DNA from 2 places in the Acetobacter sp. KSO5 genome. Region 1 is predicted to be linked to the other one. Evidence: riboswitches for the same ligand, from Rfam matches in the RefSeq annotation. Region 1 holds a riboswitch; the other holds the start of a gene.
The links. Region 1 has a riboswitch for cobalamin ahead of ACHQGU_RS02550 (DUF1636 domain-containing protein). Riboswitches for the same ligand answer to the same signal wherever they lie in the genome.
Positions count from the first base shown of each region.

Region 1 (11,343 bases):
GCAGAGATGGCAAACGCGCTGGATTATCAGCACGGGTCATTGAAATCTCAGCTCGACGGCGGTGTGCGCCAGCTTGAGATTGATATTTATGCAGATAGTTCGGGCAAACGTTACGCGCACCCGCGCGGCGTGGCGTGGGAGAAAAAGGCAGGCTTCACCCCGGATGCGGACCAGAGTGATGCGACCGATAAGCAGGGCACAGACTTCAAGATCATGCATATTGTGGATATTGATCAGCGGTCCAGCTGTGAGCCTTTGCGCCAGTGTTTGACGATGATCAAAGAATGGTCAGACGCACATCCCAATCATCTTCCGCTCTATATTGATCTGGAAACCAAGCAGGATGTACCGCTGCCCGGCGGCAAGCTCCCCTTCACCCAGCCCGAGCAGTTTACCAAAGCGACTTATGACAAGCTGGATGCGGAACTGCTGTCCGTCTTCGGTCGGGAGAATATTCTGACCCCGGATGATGTGCGCGGTTCCTACGCCACGCTGGAAGAGGCTATTTTAAAACGTGGCTGGCCTGCTCTGGCCTTTGGGCGAGGCAAGGTTGTGTTCACGTTTGACCGCCCGCATGATACGGCGCGTTATGTGGATGGGCACCCGGCGTTGCGTGGCCGCGTTGTCTTTACCAATGGTCGCCCCGGAGACCCGGATGCTGCGTTTACGGAAGCGAATGAAGGCTTTGTCGGGCGCTCCGGTAACGGCAGCGCTGCGGTTGATAATACTGCCGCTCTCCAGAATATTCAGTCTCTTGTTAAAAAGGGTTATCTGGTCAGAACCCGTTCAGACGCCAATACGGTAGAAGCCCGACAGGGGGATGTGACCCGGCGGGAGATTGCGTTTCAGTCCGGTGCGCAGATCATCAGCACGGATTATCCCGCTTTTGAAACAGCGCCGTGGAACAACTACACTGTTGCCTTCCCCGGTGGTGCTGTTGCGCGCTGCAATCCTGTCAACGCGCCTGCCACTTGTTCTGCGGCTGATGTGACAGAGTAAGGCGCACCATCGCTTAAGCCGGTAACAAGAAAAGGTAATGCTGCGGCCCTGTGTGGAACTGTTACACAGCCGTCGCAGGATGCCCCTTGGCGGTTTGTTTACCCAAACACCACATGCCGCTGCGGCACCATGGCAGAAACAGGCGCATCCGCACCCGGCATGTCTGCCGTAAGTTGCAGTGGGCCGTGGCGGTCAAAAAAGCCCGGCACGGAGCGGATGATATAGGCCGCCTGTTCAAGACAGGACACAACACGGTCTCGCGCCAGTGCGGTGCCGGGGTGGTCAGGGATAGCGCTGATTTTCTGCGCGGCAAGGCTCAGGCTGGCTGCTGTTTCCAGCGGGGCGCGATGCAGGTGGCGGAAGGCGCCCAGAGCCTCTTCCAGAATGTCATGGGTCTGGCCATCGGGCAGGGTGTGGCCTGCGTTCCAGCGCAGCCGGACAATCAGCCGCCCGAGGGAGAGAGCGGCAAAGGCGGCATCTGTATAGCCCCGGCGGTCCACGTTGTCTGTCAGAAAGGAAAACCGCATCATCATCCGGGAGATTTTCTGAATCTGGAATCCTTCCCATGCCACCCACATCACCTTCCGGTTCTGCGGAGCAAGGGCCAGACGCTGCACACTGCGGGTGAGGGAGGAGACCAGCCGCGCCGCATCCAGCCGATGGTTTGCAGGCAAGATTACCCGGAAGACCAGCACCAGCAGAACGCACGCGACCGCCATGGTCATCCAGTTGTTGGTCAGTGTCAGGTCGTCATAGGTAATCGGGTTATTTACGGCGAGCATCATGGTGAAAAACACCGCATAGCCAAATGCACCAATGCTATAGCGTGGGTGGAACTGCAACCACACACCGGGCAGCAGAAACAGGCAGATGGTCAGCCAGAGCAGCGGATAACCATCAATCTGCGGCAGGCCGAGCGTGTGGCATAAAAAGCTGGCGGGAATGGCAAGGGCCGTGCCGCAGGCCATCAACGGGCTGGTTTTTGCGGCAGAGGGCGTTGTGGACAGCAGGCTGGAAGCCGCCACCACAAACAGCATGAGCATCGGCCCGGTGCTCCAGTGCAGCACGTACCACATCATCCCGGCCAGCAACGCAATAAACATGCCGCGTGCGCCGTTACGCAGCGCCATGGGCCATTCCAGATAGGGGCGCAGAGGCATGCGCGCACGGGTCGGGCGGCGGATCGTCAGGTCATGCAAGGCCTGATCCAGCTGCACCAGCACATCCCGCGTATTGTCCAGCGAGGCCAGAACGGTGGGGGATGTCGTCTGCTGTTCCAGCCGCTCCAGCGCATGCAGCGTGGTGCGGATGCAGGCGGAAATAGGTTTGGGGTCGTCCTGCCAGCTCGGCTTTTCCGTCAGTTCCAGAATGCGCGTTAGCGTGGCAGCCACTTCCTGATGCACCGCGCAGGAGGCCCCGTTGGCCAGAGAGAGGTTCAGCCAGTAGGGGTGGTATGTCACAATCAGCCCGGTCAGGCGGCTCAGGCCAATGCGCAACCGGTTGACGCGGGCCTGCATGTCCCGGTCATCAGCCGCGGCATATTCAATGGCGGGGCCAAGGCCGGCCATGCGGGCCAGCAGGCGGCTGCGGCTGTCATAGAGCGGTTGCGGCAACGCGCGGAAAGACGGGGCAGGGGCTGCGGTTTCCAGACGCTCAATCTGTTCCGCTGCGTGCTCCGTGGCGGCTGCCGTTGTGGGGTGCTGGCTTTCCGCTGCGTGAAAGGACAAGGCATGGCGGACTGTTTCCCGGAACGCATCCCCCAGCGCACTTAACACCCTGCCAGGCTTGCGCGGGGAGGTCAGCATGAACACAAAGGCAGTCGTCACAACGCCGGTTGTCACAGCAGAAAGCCTCCCCATGGCTGCCAGAAAGATATGCTCCGGGTTGGCAAAAGCCGGTGCGGACACAATCACAATCGTATAGCCCACCAGCACGGCGGCATAGGCGCGGAACAGCCGCAGGAAGGTGGCGACCATACAGGCCAGCCCCACAAATGCGGAAAGCGCTGCAAAATACAGCACCGGAGACTGCACAAAGGCGGCCATCACGCCCACGCTGATGGACGCGCCAATCACCGTGCCAATGACACGCCACACGCTTTTGGAAACCATGGCCCCCACCGTGGGGTTTGCCACAATCAGCACCGTTGTGGCCGCGCTCATGGGGGACTGTAGCTGGAACATAAAGGCCAGAAACAGTGCAATGCCAATGCACAGGAACACCCGCGCCGTATAGGCGGCGGTGCCCAATGTGGCCTGCCAGCGCTCATCCTCTGCAAACATGGCGGGTATCAGGCGGCGGAGTGTGTCTGAAAAACTGTTGGACATGGCGCAGGCTATTCCGAAGGCCTTAAGAGGCCAGAGAGTGGGCGGTGGTCAGAAGGGCATCCATGCGGGCCAGAAGGCCCTGCGTATCCTGCGCGGTCATGCCCTGCTTCATGCTGTGTTCCACCTCTCCTGCAACCTTGTGGAACAGAGCGCATTTTTCCCGCCCCGCTGGGGTCAGGCTCAGACATTTGGCGCGGCGGTCCTGCGCATCCGGCGTGCGGGAGAGCAGGCCTTCCTTTTCCAGAAGGTCCAGCACCCGCACCAGGGCGGAGCAGTCCGTGTCCATCACCAGAGCCAGATCCCGCTGGGTGGTGCCTTCGGGCATCATCATCAGATACGCCAGAGGCCGCATGACCGCCACAGTCATGCCGTGCGGGCGCAGGGCGCGTTCCAGCCGCGTGCGCCACACCGCTGCCAGCCGCATAACGCGGAAGGTGAGCGCCATGGAGTTGAACGCGGAATCATCCAGAGCCGGCAGGCCGTGCTGGGTCACCAGAAACCTCTATTTTGTTAGGGTGGGAATATTTGACATGTAAAATATATTGGTAGCAATATAACAGACGCCGCAGGCCGGTCAATACGGGCTACGTCTTTGTAATATTCAGAAAAGTGTGAGGCTCATCAGTCCGGCCGGGGAAGGCAATCAGGGCCGCAGTCGGAGTTCAGAGGGCGTCATGGCCAGAATAACCCTGTGCAGGCGGTCAAAACATTCTGAACAGAAAACAATGCGCCTGCAAAAATGGCAATAATATGTATTCTATTTGAGAATAAATATCATTTTGAGGAAATCCGGAAAGGCGGGAATTTCAGGCTGGATGCCTGCCGGGTACGTCATTATAGACTTTACCCCTGATGAAATAACAAAAAGGACCATGGCTCATCTGGGCCGATGGTCTGCCCGGTTATGTACAAACCTGTGGAAAAGGACTGACCATGAAGAAAGACTGGCCCTGCGTGCCTGTCAATCTGCAAAATGTCTCGCCCAATGCTATGAGAATGGCAAGACTGATGCGGATGTCCCGGCGCGATATGCTGATGACGGGCATGGGCGCTGCCGTTACGTATGGTGTTGCCAGCGGCATTGCCGGTGCGGAGGAAACGCAACCCAGCCCCGCATCTGGCGCGGACCCTGTGGCCACGCAGTTCATGGCGGTCTCTCGTTTGCTGACAGATCGGCCCACGCTGGATCTGCGTATCGGGAATGCCATCTATGCAGGAATTGTGCAGAGCAGTGCCGACCGGCAGGCGCAGATCAGCAAATTGCATGATCTGATGGGCTCCGGGCAGTTCACCAGTGCCTCCGCATTTGCTGCGGCGGCGGAGAAGGCGGACCCGGCTCTGAAGGATGTCATCCACGATATTATGACCGGCTGGTATCGCGGTGTGGCGGACGGCAAGGTGGTGGTCTATCGCTCCGCCCTGATGTTCGACATCACGAAGGACGCCATTTACCCCAAGACCTACGCCACAGGCGGCCCGTTCTACTGGACCACCCAGCCGCCGGAAGTCGACCGTCCCACAGGGCATCCAGCCCTTTCACCCTCTAAATTCGTCGTAGAACCGACCTGAGAGCGGGAATATCAGCCGTATGCCTTCTGAACAGACTCTTTCCGCCGATGTTGTCATTGTCGGGTCCGGTGTTGCCGGGTCTTCCATTGCCAATGAACTCGCGCGTGCCGGAATTTCCGTCATTGTGCTGGAAGCAGGCCCCCGTGTGGACCGCCAGCATTTTGTAGAAAACTTCCGTAATCTGGAAAACAAGCCCTCTTATCAGGGACCGTTCCCGGCTGTGCCGTGGGCCAGACATCCGCCAAACCAGATCACCCCGAACGATTACCTGCACACCTCCGGCCCGAATGCGGAAGCGTATCAGCAGGTGTACCTGCGTATGATGGGCGGCACCACATGGCACTGGGCCGGGTGCGCATGGCGTTACCTGCCGTCCGACTTTGAGCTGAAAACCCGCTACGGGCAGGGGCGTGACTGGGCTTTGAAATATGAAGACCTGGAACCGTTCTATTATCAGGCGGAAGTGATGATGGGCGTCTGCGGGCCGGACCCGGCCAAGGAAGACCTCGGCTCTCCGCGCAAGCAGCCGTACCCGATGGAAGCGCTGCCCATTTCCTACGCCGCGCAGCAGTTCCGCAAGCTGATTGACGAGAAGACGCCCTGGCGCGTGGTGCATGAGCCGCAGGCCCGTAATACCCGCCCGTATGACAGCCGTCCGACGTGTGAAGGCCACAATAACTGCATGCCCATCTGCCCCATCGGGGCGATGTATAATGGCAGCTATTCCGTGTACCATGCCGAGGCCGCCGGGGCGAAGTTCATCCCGAACGCTGTGGTTTATAAAATCGAGCGTGACAGTGCGAACAAGCGCGTGACCGGTGTGCAGTATTATGACCCGGACAAAAACTCACACCGCGTAACCGGCAAATACTTTGTGATTGCCGCGCATTGTATTGAAACCGCCAAACTGCTGCTGGTCTCCGCTGATGAGCAGAGCCCGGATGGTGTTGCCAACAGTTCCGGGCATGTCGGGCGGAACATGATGGACCATACCGGCGTGCAGGTGACGTTCATTAGTGGCGATAAAGCCCTCTGGCCGGGCCGTGGTCCGCTGGAGACGAACGTGATCGACAATTTCCGTGATGGTGACTGGCGGAATGAGCGCGGCGCGTATCTGGTGCATATGGTGGATGACAATCAGGTCGATTTCGCTACCCAGATGGCCATTTCCAAAGGCTATGTCGGGCGGGAGCTGGAAGAGCAGATCCGGTATCTGTCCTCCCACACCGTGCGTCTGTTCAGCCATAACGAGGCGCTGCCCGACCCGGATAACCGCCTGACGCTGAGCAAGACCAACAAGGACATTCTCGGCATTCCGCACCCGGACGTGTATTACAAACTGCCGGAATACACCGTGAAAAGCTGTGAACACACCCGCAAGGTGTTCAAGGAGCTGATCGGCCTGATGCACGGCACGGATGAGGAATGGACCCCCGGCTACTTCCCGCAGGACCATCCCTCCGGCAGCACCATCATGGGCACGGACCCCAAGGATTCCGTGGTGGACGGCCATTGCCGGACGCATGACCATGAGAACCTCTTTATTGCCAGTTCCTCAGTTTTCTCAACCGTGGGCACGGGCAACATCACTCTTACGGTCGCAGCGCTGGCGCTGCGTGTTGCAGATACGCTGAAAAAAGAACTGCTTCATGGCTGATTTCAGAACTCTCCTCTGTTCCGCACTCGTTGCCGGAACAGCCCTCGGTGGCGTGGCCCTTGCTCCGGTTGCTCTGTCTCCGGTCGCGCTGGCTCAGTCTGCGGATAAACCTGCCGACAAGCCTGCCGCACAGCCTGCACCAGCCCAGCCCACGGTGCCCGCACCTGTGGCGGAAGAGGGCAAGCCTGCCGCCGGGTCCGATGCCAAAACATCTGACCACAGCCCAACCTCTCAAACCCCGGCTCCCGCCGGGGAGGCTGCAACGCCTGCAAACAGCCAGTCCGCAGCAACCGGGGCTGCCATGGCGCCGGCTTCCGGCACAAATGCCGCGGCCCAGCCGGAAAGTGCGGATGCAGAACTGGCGCGTGGTGCGTATCTCGCCACAGCGGCAGACTGCGTGGCCTGTCATACCAAACCGGGCGGAAAACCCTTTGCGGGCGGCCTGAAAATCGCCACCCCGATGGGTGATGTGGTTGCCACCAACATCACGCCGGACCCGCAGCACGGTATTGGGTCTTATACGGAAGCCGACTTTGAAAATGCGCTCCGTCATGGCGTGCGCAAGGACGGGTCTTACCTGTATCCGGTTATGCCGTATGTGTCTTACGCCGGCATGACGGATCAGGACGTAAAAGCCCTGTATGCGTGGTTCATGCACGTGGTCAAACCTGTTGCGGAATCCCCGGAGGAGACAAATCTCTCTTTCCCGGCCAGCCTCCGTTCAGCCATGATGGCGTGGAACTTTGTCGCCAGTAAGGAAACGCCGGAAACGGGTGATTCCAGCACGTATGACACGCTGCGTCGTGGCCGCTATCTGGCCAATGCGCTGGAACATTGTGGCACCTGTCATACTCCGCGTAACTTCATGCTGAGTGAAAAGCAGGACCATTATCTGGCTGGCGGGTCACTCGGCACATGGTATGCCCCCAACGTCACCTCCAGCAAAACCGGTGGTATTGGTGACTGGAGCGAGGATGATCTGGTGGCTTACCTGCGCAGCGGGCATGTGGCCGGTCGTGCTCAGGCTGCTGGTCCCATGGCCGAGGCCGTGGAGCACAGCACCAGCCACCTGACGGATGCGGACCTGCACGCGCTGGCCGCCTTTATCCTGAAGGTCGCGCCGATGGATGATGATGCCGACCATACCGCGCGTGACGCTGCCGGTAAGGCAGCAGAAATGCCCGACATCCGCACCAAAGGCCCGCAGCGGATTGATGATCTGGCGGAAATGGATGGCCCGCACATCTATGATGCCAACTGTTCCGCCTGCCACGGGCATGATGGCGCTGGCACGAAGGACCATTACGTGCCGTCGCTGTTCAACAACTCCACAGTGGGGGCCGGGCGTCCGGACAACCTGATCATGACCATCCTCAAAGGGGTGGATCGCACGGCAGGCACGGAACATGCCTTCATGCCGGGCTTTGATGGTCAGTCCAACGTCCAGCGTCTGAGCGATGCGGAAATTGCGGCCCTGACAAACTACATCACGGCCACATTCGGCACCGGCGACCATCAGGTGACGCCGGAACTGGTCAAAAGTCTGCGGAAAGATACCCCGGTGGTCAATCCGCTGGCCAAAGGCAAATAAGGTAACCTCAAGACAGGCCGGACCATTCTTCAAGGGTCCGGCCCCTGATTCGGGTTGGGAAGAGGGCAGGGGATTGCCCGGTTGCCCTCTTCCTCCCGCCTCACCCCCTCCCGTCACAAAATTGTCTTCCTTCCCACCCGGTGGCTGGCATGGGGCAGGTGCGCCCTCCGGCATGTGGCCTGTGGGGCATTTCCCCAGCTTTTCCGCGGCTGCTGGCGTGGCCGATCTGAGCAGGGGCGGGTTTCGTAAAACCCGCCAACCTCACTCTCCTGTTCACGAATTGTTGCAGCGGTTTTTTAGGGGAAGATTTTTAGAAAAAATACGATATGGACACCGCCCTTTGACGAACGCTTTGAGCAAGGGTGAAAACAGTGTTCAGCACGCTTTCTGTTTCAACACGGATCGGCCTTGTCGCGCTGTGCGCGGCAACCTTTACGGCTATCACCAGTGAGCTTGCTCCCGTTGGGCTTCTGCTGGATATGGCGCGCGCTTTTAACATCAGCACAGGCCGCGCCGGGCTTGCTGTCAGCGCCTATGCGCTTATTGTCACGGTGGCCGCTGTCCCGCTGACGGTGCTGACCGCGCGCGTCGAGCGCAAACGTCTGCTGCTTATCGCCCTTTCTGGGTATGTGGTCTCCAACCTGATTTCAGCCTTCGCGCCCACCTTTGGCATCGTGTGCTTTGGCCGCGCGATTGGCGGGGGCGCGCATGCGCTGCTCATGTCCATGGTGTCCGCCTACGCGGCCCATCTGGTTCCTAAAAAACTGACAGGCCGGGCCATCTCTTTTGTGTTTGGCGGGTCTTCCATGGGGGGCGTGCTCGGCGTGCCGGGAACGGCGGCCATCAGCCAGTTGGCGGGCTGGCGCGTGGCCCTTATGGTCGTGGCGGGTCTGGCTGCGGTCCTGACGGTGCTGATTGCGGTTTGTCTGCCCCCAGTCATCAAACCCGCCGGGCGTCCGTCCGGGCCGTATAAGGTGCCGCGTGAGTCTGTCCGGGCTTTTGCGTGGGTAATCTCGGCCAATGCGCTGTTTTTTGTCGGGCATAACGTGGTGTACACCTACATCGCCCCGCTGCTGATGGCGCATGGCCTGCCGGAAACCTCCGTCAGTGTGGCGCTGCTGTTTATCGGGGTGTTCAGCCTGTCCGGCCTGTGGGCGTCCGGCCTTATGGTGGACCGCTGGCCGCGTGTGGGGGTGCTGGCCTCGGGGGCTGCTATTTCGCTGGGGATTGGGCTGCTGGGCGGCCAGTTCATGCCAGCGTGGGGTGGCGTGGGTGTCGCGGCTCTGTGGTGCGCGGGCTATGCGTCCATCATTCCGTTCATGATGTCCGGCGCCATTCGCGCCCGTGCCACCACGGCGGATACGGCCGGGGCGGCCATCAACAGCACCAGCAACCTTGGTATTCTGCTTGGTTCCGCACTGGGTGGGCAGTTGCTGGCGGTGTATGGGGTCAGCGTTCTGGTGCCGGTGGCTCTTGGCGTCTGTGCGCTCTCCATGCTGGTCATTCTGCTTAGCGGTAATGCCTTCCCCGCGCATCTGGGCGAGCATGAGGATGAAGAGGCGGCGGAACAGGTGTGTGCGGAACGCGGTCCGCTCATGACTTGAAAAATACCCCGGTTATGCGATGCTCAGCCGCATGATGGTGTCCCGCAAGGGATGAAAAGGGAAGAACGGTGCGCAGCTTCGGCTGCAAGGCCGTCGCTGCCCCCGCAACTGTAAGTGATTGCATGGTCCGCTGTGGGCCTGCCCCCTCAACCGGGCAGGTCCATGCCACCGGCCCCCACCGGGCCGGGAAGGCAGGCAGACCCGCAGACTGCATGGTTAACCCCCGCGCAGACCTGCACGACACAAGCCAGGAGACCTGCCATCATCCGTGCGCCTTTTGGGGCGGGCGGTTGTTTGAGGTGTCGTGTCCGGCGGGGTGCCCGGAAGGCGAGGGTGCGCCGCGCCGCGCATCACTCCTGCCCCGGCAGGAGCACCAGTTGTGCACTCCGTTTAAGTGCTGTTCCGCATGGGATGGTGCCTGATCGGGAAAATTTTATGCCTGCGTCTGTTACGCACTCCGCCTCTCCCCCATCATCTCCTCCTGCTGCGGCAGAAGGCCCGGTGCTGCATGTCTGCACCACCTGCCGCCGCGGTGGCCCCGCCATGGAGCATCCTCCGGGCGCACAATTGCTGGACCGCCTGCAAACGGTGCTGGAGGCCAGCCCGCAACCCATCACCCTGCGTCCCGTTGCCTGTCTGGCTGCGTGTGACCGGGGCTGCACAGCGGCCATCTCCATGCCCAACCGCTGGACCTGGCTGCTCGGCCATCTCGGGCCGGAAAAAGCGGAAGATCTGCTGGCTTACGCCAAACTTTACGCAGCCTCTGCCAAAGGCACGGTTATGCCTTCCCGCCGCCCGGCCTCACTGTCTGATATGATTCTGGGCCGCGTGCCCGCAACCGAACAGGACCCGTCATGACCGGTTTACCCGCCCGCGTTCCCGTAACCATCATCACCGGCTTCCTCGGGGCCGGAAAAACCACGCTCCTGCGGCACATTCTGCAAAAAGCGCAGGGCCACCGCATTGCCGTGGTGGTGAATGAATTCGGCTCTCTGGGCATTGATGGAGAAATCCTGCGCGGCTGCGGTGTGGAAGGCTGCCGGGAGGATGATATTGTCGAACTCACCAATGGCTGCCTGTGCTGCACCGTGGCGGATGATTTCCTGCCCACGATGGAAGCCCTGCTGGACCGGGCCGACCCGCCGGAACATGTGGTGATTGAAACCTCCGGTCTCGCCCTGCCCAAGCCGCTGCTTAAGGCCTTTGGCTGGCCCACCGTGCGCAGCCGCATGACGGTGGATGGCGTGATTACGGTGCTGGACGCCCCCGCCGTGGCCTCCGGTCGCTTTGCGGATGACCCGGAAGCCGTGGCCAAACAGCGCGAGGCGGATCCCTCACTGGATCATGACAACCCTCTGGCCGAAGTGTTTGAAGACCAGCTCAACGCGGCAGACCTGATTGTGCTGAACAAGACCGACCTGCTGGACGCCGCCCAGTTGGACGCCGTGGAAGCCGAGATCAAAAAGCTCTGCCCGCGCCCCGTGCGGATTATCCGTGCGCAGGATGGCAAGGTGGACCCCGCCGTGCTGCTGGGCCTTGGTGCCGAGGCCGAGGCAGACCTTCAGGCCCGTCCGTCCCACCATGATGCGGAAGATG
Region 1 is NZ_CP172014.1:563,633-574,975, forward strand. Features, by position in the region: gene ACHQGU_RS02515 (phosphatidylinositol-specific phospholipase C1-like protein) at 1-999, shown strand, start outside; gene ACHQGU_RS02520 (FUSC family protein) at 1,098-3,326, opposite strand; gene ACHQGU_RS02525 (MarR family winged helix-turn-helix transcriptional regulator) at 3,349-3,771, opposite strand; gene ACHQGU_RS02530 (sorbitol dehydrogenase family protein) at 4,260-4,895, shown strand; gene ACHQGU_RS02535 (GMC family oxidoreductase) at 4,915-6,552, shown strand; gene ACHQGU_RS02540 (cytochrome c) at 6,854-8,143, shown strand; gene ACHQGU_RS02545 (MFS transporter) at 8,515-9,747, shown strand; cobalamin riboswitch at 9,766-10,026, shown strand; gene ACHQGU_RS02550 (DUF1636 domain-containing protein) at 10,183-10,605, shown strand; gene cobW (cobalamin biosynthesis protein CobW) at 10,602-11,343, shown strand, end outside.

Region 2 (11,343 bases), 340 kb from region 1:
CATACAGCGCCGGAACCACCGTGCCGTCTGCCTGACGAATATCGACAAGGCTGGGCTGGGACGGAATATCCATATCCCACAGATCATGATGCACCGTCTGATAGAACCAGACTTTCTCACCCGTATCGGCGTTCAGTGCCAGAATACCGGAGGCATAGCGTTCCTGATCGGCAGAGCGATGACCGCCCCAGATATCCGGCGTGGCCACACCCGTGGGGATGTAGATCATGTTCAGCCGGGCATCGTAAGACGATGTAATCCAGGAGTTGGGAGAGTTCGCCACATATTTGTGGGTGTCGGACGGCAGTTCGTTCGGGTTGGGGTTACCGGCATCAAACGCCCAGACCAGACGGCCCGTATACAGGTCATACGCACGCGTCACACCGGAGGGTTCATGCGTGGAATAGTTATCCGTCACCGCACCGGAGACAATAACAACCTTCTGCGTCACCACCGGCGGAGAGGTCGGCTCATAGAACCCGGCCTCATGCATCGGCATGCCGCCCTTCAGGTCCAGTTCGCCATCCTGACCAAAACCGTGGCAGCGCTCACCCGTTTCCGCATCCAGCGCAAACAGGCGACCATCATTGGTCGGCAGGAACACGCGGTGGCTGCACTCGGTAGGAGCCGGTGTGCCATCGCTCGTCACATCACCGGGATGCATCTCAGAATAAGAGACGCCACGGCACGTCATGTGCTGGAAGGTCGGGTTGTACTGAAGTTTCGGATCGAACTTCCACCGTTCCTTGCCCGTGGCCGCATCCAGCGCAAACAGGATCTGGTGCGGGGAGCAGAGATACAGTGTGTCGCGCACCTTGATGGGCGTGACTTCATCCGTGAATTCTCCCGGGTCATTCGGGGTCTTGAGGTCATGTGTGCGGAACACCCATGCCACTTTCAGACCTGACACATTGGCCGGGGTAATCTGCTTAAGCGGAGAATAACGGTCACCAAACTGGGTGCGGCCATAAGCGGGCCAGTCGGCATCGGCCGCATCCTGTGCATCACCCGGCACAATGGCAGCCTGCGGGCCTGCGGAGGGCAGAACGCCGGCAAGATCCTGCGGGTCCTGCGTCAGCGCAAAGCCATAGACTGCCAGACCAGCCACCACGCCCAGCGCCAGCGGCGCACGCCCCATGCGGGAGTGCGGGTAGAGGTCTCTGGTCACAAATGGCAGGAGCATCCACAGGCCCAGCGGCAGCAGCACGTCCCCACGCGGGGCCAGCGCCCAGAAGTCAAACCCGACTTCCCCCACGGACCAGATGAGTGTTGCGAAAACCAGAGCGGCATACAGCCACAGGGCTTCCTGCCGACGCCGCCAGAGCAGCGCAGCCGTGACCAGCAGGACCAGCCCGCACAGCACATAAAAGAGAGAACCGCCCAGAGAAGCGAGCCATGCGCCGCCTCCCGTCAGGAACAGGCCCAGCACTGCCACAAGGACAGTCGTAATCAGTAACGGCATACCGGGCCGCGAAGATGGTGGCGTCATTCAGGTCAACCAATGTTGTCAGAAATGTAAGAAAGGACCACAACCGTATAAGATAAATTCATTTTTTTCCAGAAAAATTCTGGAACTGCGTCGCGCCCGATAGAAAACAGAGCAACTGATTGCTCTACGCACCCACGCGGCATGCTTTTTATCTTTTCTCAAGAAAGAACACAGGCTCTCTATCCTGAAGAAATAGAAATTTCTTCAAGAAGTCCTGAGAGAATTTTCTTTTTTTATCGACTCAATTCTAAAAACATTCCAGACAAGACTGTCAAAACATACAAAACCACAGACAGACACCGCCCGGCCCGTGGCCCTGGACATGAACTTTCATGCCCTCATGACGTTATTGGCCAGTATACGCCAACGCGACGTACGGGCATTTGTTCCGGCCAGTACACATGAACGGTCTTACACCATGACTTCACGCTTAGTTTCGCCTGCTGCCAGACCACACGGCCTCATGGGCCGCCTCTCCCGCTCCGCAACACTGGGGCTGGCCGCGCTGGGGGCGCTGCTGCCGTCCCTGTCCCACGCGGCCCCGCCCGGTGCGTTTGAAGCCGAGCCGTTTGGCGCACTGGCAAACGGGCAGAAAGTCTCGCGCTACACGCTGCGCAACAAGGCTGGCCTCACCGTGCAGTTTCTCTCTTATGGCGGGGTCATTACCGCCATTTCCACCCCGGATAAGACCGGAAAACAGGCCAATATCGTGCTCGGTTTTCCTACGCTGGAGGGCTACGCACGGGATAGTGCAGAAGGCGGCCTATTTTTCGGCGCGCTGGTGGGACGCTATGCCAACCGCATTGCAAAGGCGTCGTTTGATCTGGACGGCACGACCTATCACCTCCCGGCCACTGAACCGCCGAACACCCTGCATGGCGGCCGGAACGGGTTTGATAAAAAGATATGGTCTGTCAAAAAACTTTCCGATCTGAGCAACGCCACCGGTGCGGAACTCACACTGGTCAGCCCGGATGGGGATGAAGGCTTCCCCGGCACGCTGACGGTCCGTGTGTCCTACATTCTGGACGACAGTAACCGCCTGAGCATCCGCTACCGCGCCAGCACCGACCGCCCCACCGTTCTGAACCTGACAAACCACAGCTATTTCAATCTGGGCGGTGAAGGCTCCGGCACGGTGGAAAACCACGTCCTCACCCTGAACGCGGACCATTACACCCCAACGGATGATGCCTCCATCCCCACCGGTAATATTGCCAAAGTTGACGGCACACCACTGGATTTCCGCACACCGCACCGGATTGGGGAGCGACTGCGCAGCACGTTCGGGCAGATGCGCCACGCCAAAGGGTATGACCATAACTGGGTTCTCACCGCGCCAACCGGTCCGGCCCCCCGTCTGGCCGCCACGCTGACGGACCCGGCCTCAGGCCGCACCCTGTCCGTTTTCACCACGCAACCCGGCATTCAGGTTTACACAGGCAACAGTCTGGATGGTCGTTATGCTGGCCCGTCCGGCCGGACCTACCGACAGACAGACGGCATTGCGCTGGAAACCCAGTTTTTCCCGGACTCTCCGCACCACGCAAACTTTCCCTCAACCGCGCTCAGACCGGGTGAAGAGTTTGACCACACCACAGTCTTCGCCTTTGGGGTTCAGCCGTAAAAGCTCCTGACGGCCCGGCTTCAGAGAGCCGCAGGATGACGCAGCAAAAACGCATCAAGCCTTTCAAGCTGGTGCGTCAGGGCATCGTCATTCAGGAACGAGCCGAGGAAGCTGTTCCGGGCCAGCGTTGCAACATCCCGGTTTGACAGTTTCCCTGCATCAACGAGCGCGCGGTAATTCTCCGCAACATAGCCGCCAAAATAAGCCGGATCATCCGAGTTCAGCGTCGCCCGCAGCCCCTTTTCCAGCATGATATCAATGGGGTGGTTCCGCAAATCCTCCACCACACACAGCTTGAGGTTGGAGAGCGGGCAGACTGTCAGCGTCATGGCGTCCCGCGCCAGACGGCTGGTCAGAAAAGGATCTTCCAGTGAGCGGTTGCCGTGGTCCAGCCGGTCCACCCGCAGGATATCAAGGGCTTCATACACATAGGCGGGCGGCCCTTCCTCCCCCGCATGGGCCACACGCTTCAACCCGGCATCGGCTGCGGCGGCAAACACTTTTGCAAACTTTGAGGGTGGATGCCCAACTTCTGAGGAATCCAGCCCGACACCGCTAATCTGGTCAAACCATTTTTCAGCTGATCGGAACATCGCAAAAGCGGACTCTTCATCCAGATGACGCAGAAAGCACAGGATCAGCAGAACACTCATCCCGTGCCTGCGCCGGGCCTCTTCCACCCCGGCAAGCAGCCCTTCCATCACCACATCAAACGGAACACCTCGCAGCGTATGCGTTTGGGGATCAAAAAAGATCTCGGCATGGGTTACGCCATCTGCCGCTGCACGATCAAAATAGGCGACGGCGAGATCCCGAAAATCCTCCGCCGTCAGCAGCACATCCGCCCCGGCGTAATAGATATCCAGAAAGTCCTGCAATTTTGTAAACTGATAGGCTTTACGCACATCTTCCACAGAGGAAAACGGGATGGAAACCCGGTTCCGCCGCGCCAGCGCAAACATCAGTTCCGGCTCCAGACTGCCTTCAATATGCAGATGCAGCTCAGCTTTTGGGATAGTCGAAATAAAATCCTGTGTAGACATTTTTGCCCCATCTCACCTTTTACTGCTGTGCAGGCTGAGTTGAAGCTGCGACTTCAGGCGGGGTAATACGCACCAGAATATACGGGCGTTCCTGCATGTCCTTGCCATTATGGAAGTCCGGCAGGCGCGCCCACTGGCCGACTGTCAGCAAAATGGTGTTGCCATCAAACGCCATGCTGTCCGGTGCAATCAGACGGGCATCCTGCGCAACGAGGGACAGACTGCCATCCGGTGCGCGGCGCACCACGGCATGGCGCTCAATATCCGTTACATACAGGCTGCCATCAGGGGCGGTCATCATGCCGTCCATAATCCCGACTTCCCCTTCGTCCTTCACGGCAGCTTCCAGCGTGGCTTCCGTGGCGTTGGGGTCTGCCAGCACAGCTGTCGGCGCGCTGTAGAGGCGGCGGGAGGACAGCGGAGACCAGTAAAGGCGCGTAGAATCCGCACTCAGGGCCACACCGTCCACACCGCCCTGCGGCACGGTGGGATGCTCGGCATCATACCGGCCAAGGCGACCGTCTGCTTCCATCACAAAACCCGGCACCGGGCTTACGGACACGGTTTCTTCCAGAATACGCCGCACCTTGCCACTGGCCAGATCCACCACCAGCAGAGCGGGGTGCGTGGTCTGGGACGTATCGCTGACAAATGCCGTGCCGGCGCTGCCATGGGTGAGGTCAACGCGCACATCATTCACATGGCTGTCTGGCCGCACGGCGGGCGCGCCAAACGCATAACGACGGACAATCCTGTTCGTCTTCGGGTCAATATGCAGCAGGGCCGGTTTGGCTTTGGCCTTGCTGCCAGCACGCACGCCTTCATCCAGCAGCCAGAGCTGGCCGTTGGCGTCCACCGTCATACCCAGCGGAGAGATAATCCTGCTCTGCGCGGCTTTGCTGGGGAACGGCGTCAACTGCCCCTGCGTCCACGTAACCAGCACCGGGCCTTTATGCCGCTGGGCGCTGGTGGGGAGAGAGAGCACAATCCGCCCGTCCGGCAACCGCGCAATGCCGGACGCCTGCACATCCGGGAAGCGATCCGCCACCGTCACATTCCCGCTGGTGGTCCAGTTATGCACCGTGCTGTCTTCCGCCAGCGCCGTGCCGGACACGGATGCGCAGAGCAGGCCCATCAGCATGCCAGACCGCACCAGTGCCTTAAGCGTGCGACGCACCGGCTGGCGCTGTGTGGACTGTGTTTCGGGGCGTTGCGTGACCATACGGGAAAAACCTTTCTGAAATACGTCTCAAACTGTCTTGTCACTCTAACGCATGGCGTAAAAAAGGCCATTTGCCTTCTGGCATGCGCCCCGTGCGGGATCAGTAATTCAGCGTAAAGCCACCATATCCGGCGCGACCGGGCTGGAGGTAGCCAATCGGGTCTTCATACTGCCGGTTAAGCAGATTATCCGCCCGCGCAAAAACCGAGATATAGCGATTGATTTTGTAATGCGCGGTCAGATCAATCGTGAAATAGCCGTGCCCCTTGCCACAGGTGCTGCAATAGTTTTCACCCACCAACGGATAATCCCGCCAGCCGCTGGTGTAGAGAATATTGCCAGACAGCGTGAAATCCTTCACCGGGGACCATGTGGTGTTAAAATTGAACTTATGCTGCGGGCGGCGCTGCAACGGCGCATTATTTTCCGTATCCCGCGCGTGGGTCCAGGTATAGTTCAGCGCAAAGCTGAGCGTATTCAACGCCTTCCAGTCCAGGAACGCTTCCACGCCATACATCCGCGCATGGCCCACATTGCCGTAGGAATAGATGTAATCCCCCCACGCGCTCCCTGCCAGTGGCAACACGTAGGATGAAGACTGGATGAGATTCCGCACCTTGTTGTCATACCATGTGGCGCCAAAATGCAGTTTGTCATGCAGCAGTTTCTGCTCCACGCCCACATCGTAGCCAATCATGGTTTCGGCTTTCAGGTTAGGGTTGCCCTCTTCCCCCCAGCCTGCCCCACGCTGATTGACAAACAGCTGATACAGCGACGGCGCATGGAAGCCTGACCCGGCACTGGCTTTGATGATGGTCCCGGTGTTCGGCACATGAATGGCCGGGGCCACACGCCAGGTGACATGGTTGCCGTAGCGGGAATTGGAATCATACCGCACATTGGCCGCGCCGTAGAGAATGCGGTTCCAGTTGCCTTCATACTGCCCATAGCCCGCTGTGGTATCCATGCCTGCTGTAGTGTGCATGGGTTCGGTCGGGTCACTGGTCGAGACATCAATCGTGTCATGAAAATGCTCTGCACCCACAAGAAGAGTCCCGTATTTGCGCAGATCCACCGTGCCGTGCCAGTCCACCTTGAGGCGGGTTGAACGGTAATAGTACGGGTCCGTCATGGCGGGCTCACCATCTGCATAAGACCCGTCCTGCATGTAGCGGCGGCGGTTGGTCATGTAACCGAGCCCTAAAACCTGATCAAACCGCCCGCCGAAGGAGGAAAGATGCGCTGTGCCGCGCACAACGGCCTCATTCTGCGTATTCTGGTCCCGGATCAGCTGGTCACCGTTATACGGCGTGAACACGTCATCATACGATGTGAAGGTATGATAATTGGCCTGTATCAGGCGCGCCGTCAGACCAAGATCAAAATTATGCGTGACATCATAACCGAGTTTGACGTTTGCGCTGCGGTTATCATTCCGGTCGCCCGCGCGGCGCTGGGCACGATTGGCCTCATTATACCGCTCAATATAACGCGGGACTTCATGAAAACCGTCGGTGCGGTAATGGGACAACACGACATTATAATGGAACCGCCCGCTGCTGCCGGACGCGCCGAAGGCCTGATTGAACGTGCCGTAAGACCCACCCTCAATCCGCACAAACGGTTTGAAGCGCCCTTCGCCCTGTTTGGTGTTGATATCAATCACCCCGGCCATGGCATCTGCGCCATACAGGCCGCTCTGCGGGCCACGCAGAATTTCAATGGAGCCAATACCGTCCGTTACAAACTGCCCGGCATCAAACGCATTATCGGCGGAACTGCCATCATTGATGTCCATGCCATCAATACGCACCTTCACGTCATTGGCGTTTGAACCGCGCATGAAAATGGACGTTGTGCCGCCAAAGCCGCCGGACCGCACCACATTCAGCCCCGGCTGACGCGCCAGAATATCGGGCAGCGTGCGCCGCTGCTGGGTGGCAATCTGCTCATCTGTGACCACGGTGACGCTGGAGCCCACATCATCCGCCCGCACCGGCCTGCGCAACGCACTGACCGTAACCACTTCCGGCAATCCCTGCGACGGGCTAAGCGAGACAACTGTACGCCCCGCTGGTGCCGTGCCGACCGGCTGCTGAGCCGCTGCACCGGCCCGACCTTTCAGAGTCTTGCCGGAAGAGGCGGCTTTATGTGCCTGAGATTTGCCTGAGGGCGTCTGTGCATCAGAAAGGGCAGCAGCCTGCGCTACCCCGCCATAGCCAGCCACAGCCAGAATGGTGGAGGTTGTCAGCACGCAACGAAGGAAGGTCATAATACTCGTATCCTGTGGTCAGCCGTTGCCACAGGACAGCGTCTCCGGCCTGCCCCATACGGCACAGTAGCCGGGGCAGAACTCAGTTACGCACGCCAACACACCCCGACTGGCGTTTCCTGGTCGCAACCACTTGCTGGATGGCAGGTCTCCTGGCTTGCGGCGTCGCAGCTGAGCAATCCCTTCCCGGAAAAACACCATCTCCAGTGGGCCGAACGCCTTGCGTCCGGACTACTCAGCCATACCGCTTACAGTTGCGGGGACAGCCCGGGACTAAGGCCAGCGAGGCCTGCACCCGGTTCCCTTTTCATTCCCTTGTGTGGGGGAAACCATCACAGGCGTTGTCTTATCGCCTCACCCCGCCGAGTCAATCACCCAAAAGGCACAGTGCAGCCCGAGCGCAGGCACAAAAAAACGCGGCCCTCCGAAGAAGGCCGCGTTCCTGATCGACTGAACCTCTAAAGGAGAGGGATCAGACGGAGTAGTACATTTCGAACTCAACCGGGTGAGGCGTGTGTTCAAAGCGATACACGTCTTCCCACTTCACCGTCAGGTAGCTTTCGATCTGGTCTTTGGTGAACACGCCACCAGCCAGCAGGAACTCATGGTCAGCGGCCAGAGCTTCCAGCGCTTCACGCAGGGAGCCGGCAACCGTCGGGATCTGCTTCAGTTCTTCCGGCGGCAGGTCATACAGATCCTTGTCCATGGCATCGCCCGGGTGGATCTTGTTCTTGATGCCGTCGATACCAGCCATCAGCATGGCGGAGAACGCCAGGTACGGGTTGGCCGTCGGGTCCGGGAAGCGGACTTCAACGCGCTTGGCTTTCGGGTTGGTGGCATACGGAATACGGCAGGACGCAGAGCGGTTGCGCGCAGAGTAAGCCAGCAGCACCGGAGCTTCAAAGCCCGGGATCAGACGCTTGTAGGAGTTGGTGGACGGGTTGGTGAAGGCGTTCAGCGCCTTGGCATGTTTGATGATGCCACCGATGTAATACAGGGCGGTATCGGACAGGTCCGCATAGCCATTGCCTGCAAACGTCGGTTTGCCGTCTTTCCAGATGGACTGGTGAACATGCATGCCAGAGCCGTTATCGCCATAGATCGGCTTCGGCATGAACGTGGCGGTCTTGCCATAGGAATGGGCCACGTTGTGCACGCAGTATTTGTAGATTTGCATGAAGTCGGCAGAGCGGACCAGCGTGTCGAACTTGGTGCCCAGCTCATGCTGAGACTGTGCGACTTCGTGGTGCTGCTTTTCAATCGGCAGACCCATCTCACCCATGGTGGCGAGCATTTCGGCGCGCAGGTCGTTTTCGCTGTCCACCGGCGGTACGGGGAAGTAGCCACCCTTCACACCCGGACGATGGCCCATGTTGCCTTCCGGATAGTCCTTCAGGGACGCGCCGGGTCCTTCGATGCTGTCGAGCTGATATTTGCCGAAGTTCGGGCCCGTGCCAAAGCGCACGTTGTCGAAAATGAAGAATTCAGCTTCCGGGCCAAAGAAGGCGGTGTCGCCCAGACCGGAGGACTTCAGATACTGCTCAGCCAGCTTGGCGGTGGAGCGCGGGTCACGGTTATAGGGCTGACCTGTGGACGGCTCGATGATGTCACAGAACAGGATCAGCTGCGGACGGGCCGTAAACGGGTCCATCACGGCTGTTTCCGGGTCCGGCAGCAGAACCATGTCACTTTCGTTAATGGCTTTCCATCCGGCAATGGAGGAACCATCGAACATGAAGCCCTCGGTAAAGGTGTCTTCTTCAATCGTGGTGACATACTGCGTGGTGTGGTGCCACTTGCCGCGCGGATCCGTGAAACGCAGATCGACAAACTCGACCGAGTTTTCCTGGATCAGGTCAAAAACCTTAGCAATCGCTGCGGCTTTGCTGTCACCCGCAGTGGTCGTTTTCTTCACCATATGTCTTCACCTACAACCTGTTGCGCACCACACTCTTGCGGCACGTCTAGGATTATAAAACTCGCGTCCGCTCTCGGGGCGCCCCGGGCCGGGCTGCCTCAGATAGCATCTTCCCCTCGTTCCCCCGTGCGGATTCGCACCACGTCTTCCACCGGGAGAATAAAGATTTTGCCGTCGCCGATTCGTCCGGTGCGCGCTGCGGCCGAGATCGCCTCCACCGCGCGTTCCACCAGATTTGCGGGACAGACAACCTCAATTTTCATCTTGGGCAGAAAATCGACAATATATTCCGCGCCACGATAGAGTTCCGTGTGCCCTTTCTGCCGGCCGAAACCCTTGGCTTCGATCACGGTAATGCCTTGCAGGCCGAGTTCGTGAAGGGCTTCCTTCACCTCGTCCAGCTTGAACGGCTTGATTATGGCCTCGATCTTTCTCATGTCACGTCATCAATATATCTGGTGCTGCACTGAACAAGAGGGGGTCCTTCCTGCGCGTAACCTGCCCATAAGGCATGAAGGCTCAGGGCGAACAGCCCCAAACTTGCACGGGTTGGCCGCGCGGGCAATCGGCCTTGTGCGAAATATAACGATCCGGCATCAAACTCCCCTCTTTTCTCCCCTTGCCAGCCCGTGGCAGTCTGCCCGCCACTTTTGTAGTTTCCACTGCGTTTTTCCCCCGGCAGCCCCCAGGACATACGGCCATGACAAAACCGCTCAACCGGCAGATTGCCGCCCTGCCCACCACCATTTTCACCGTGATGTCGGAACTGGCCCGCGCGCATGACGCCATTAATCTGGGGCAGGGTTTCCCGGATACGGAAGGCCCGCAGGACATGGTGCAGGCGGCGGCGGATGCCCTGCTGGATGGCCGCAACCAGTATGCACCGCTGACCGGCCTGCCGGAACTGCGCCGCGCAGTGGCAGACTCCAACGCCCGCTTTCAGGGGCTGGAGATTGATGCGGAGTCGGAAGTTGTCGTCACCTCTGGTGCTACGGAAGCGCTCGCCGCCTCACTCATGGCGCTGATCGAACCCGGTGATGAAGTGGTGCTGATTGAACCGCTTTATGACACCTACCTGCCCATGGTCCGCCAGCTTGGCGGCGTGCCAAAGCTGGTGCGGCTGGAAGAACCGGGCTGGACGCTCCCGCGGGAGGCTCTGGCCGCCGCCTTTTCTGCCCGCACCAAGGCCATTCTGCTCAACACGCCCATGAATCCCACCGGCAAGGTCTTCACCACGGAAGAACTGGACTTCATCGCCGGTTTGCTGATTCAGCACGACGCCTATGCTGTATGCGATGAGGTGTATGAACATCTCACCTTCGGCACGCCGCATGTCTCGCTGATGAGCCGCCCCGCCATGCGGGAGCGGTGCCTGCGCATTGGCAGTGCGGGCAAGAGCTTCTCACTCACCGGCTGGAAGGTTGGCTACGTCACCGCCCCGGCCCCGCTGGCTGCCGTGGTCGCCAAGGCGCACCAGAATCTGGTGTTTGCCACCGCCCCCAACCTTCAACGCGCCGTGGCGTTCGGCCTGAACAAGGACGAGCAGTATTTCCGCGATCTGGCCGGGGACATGGCCCGCAAGCGCGACATCCTCTCCGCAGGCCTGCGCGGCGTAGGACTGGATGTGCTGCCGTGTGACGGCAGTTACTTTGTGATGGCGGACATTACCCCTCTGGCCAACGGGCTGGATGATGTCGCCTTTGCCCGGATGCTGACGGAAGAAGCCGGTGTCACCACCATCCCCGCCTCCGCCTTCTATGACCCGTCCAACG
Region 2 is NZ_CP172014.1:898,725-910,067, reverse strand. Features, by position in the region: gene ACHQGU_RS04145 (glucose/quinate/shikimate family membrane-bound PQQ-dependent dehydrogenase) at 1-1,489, opposite strand, end outside; gene ACHQGU_RS04140 (aldose epimerase family protein) at 1,908-3,116, shown strand; gene ACHQGU_RS04135 (adenosine deaminase) at 3,137-4,159, opposite strand; gene ACHQGU_RS04130 (L-dopachrome tautomerase-related protein) at 4,179-5,300, opposite strand; gene ACHQGU_RS04125 (TonB-dependent receptor plug domain-containing protein) at 5,482-7,653, opposite strand; cobalamin riboswitch at 7,778-8,002, opposite strand; gene glnA (type I glutamate--ammonia ligase) at 8,126-9,571, opposite strand; gene ACHQGU_RS04115 (P-II family nitrogen regulator) at 9,670-10,008, opposite strand; gene ACHQGU_RS04110 (aminotransferase) at 10,272-11,343, shown strand, end outside.
Region 2: it holds a riboswitch for cobalamin, as region 1 does, so the genes downstream of both, ACHQGU_RS04125 (TonB-dependent receptor plug domain-containing protein) here and ACHQGU_RS02550 (DUF1636 domain-containing protein) in region 1, are expected to answer to the same signal.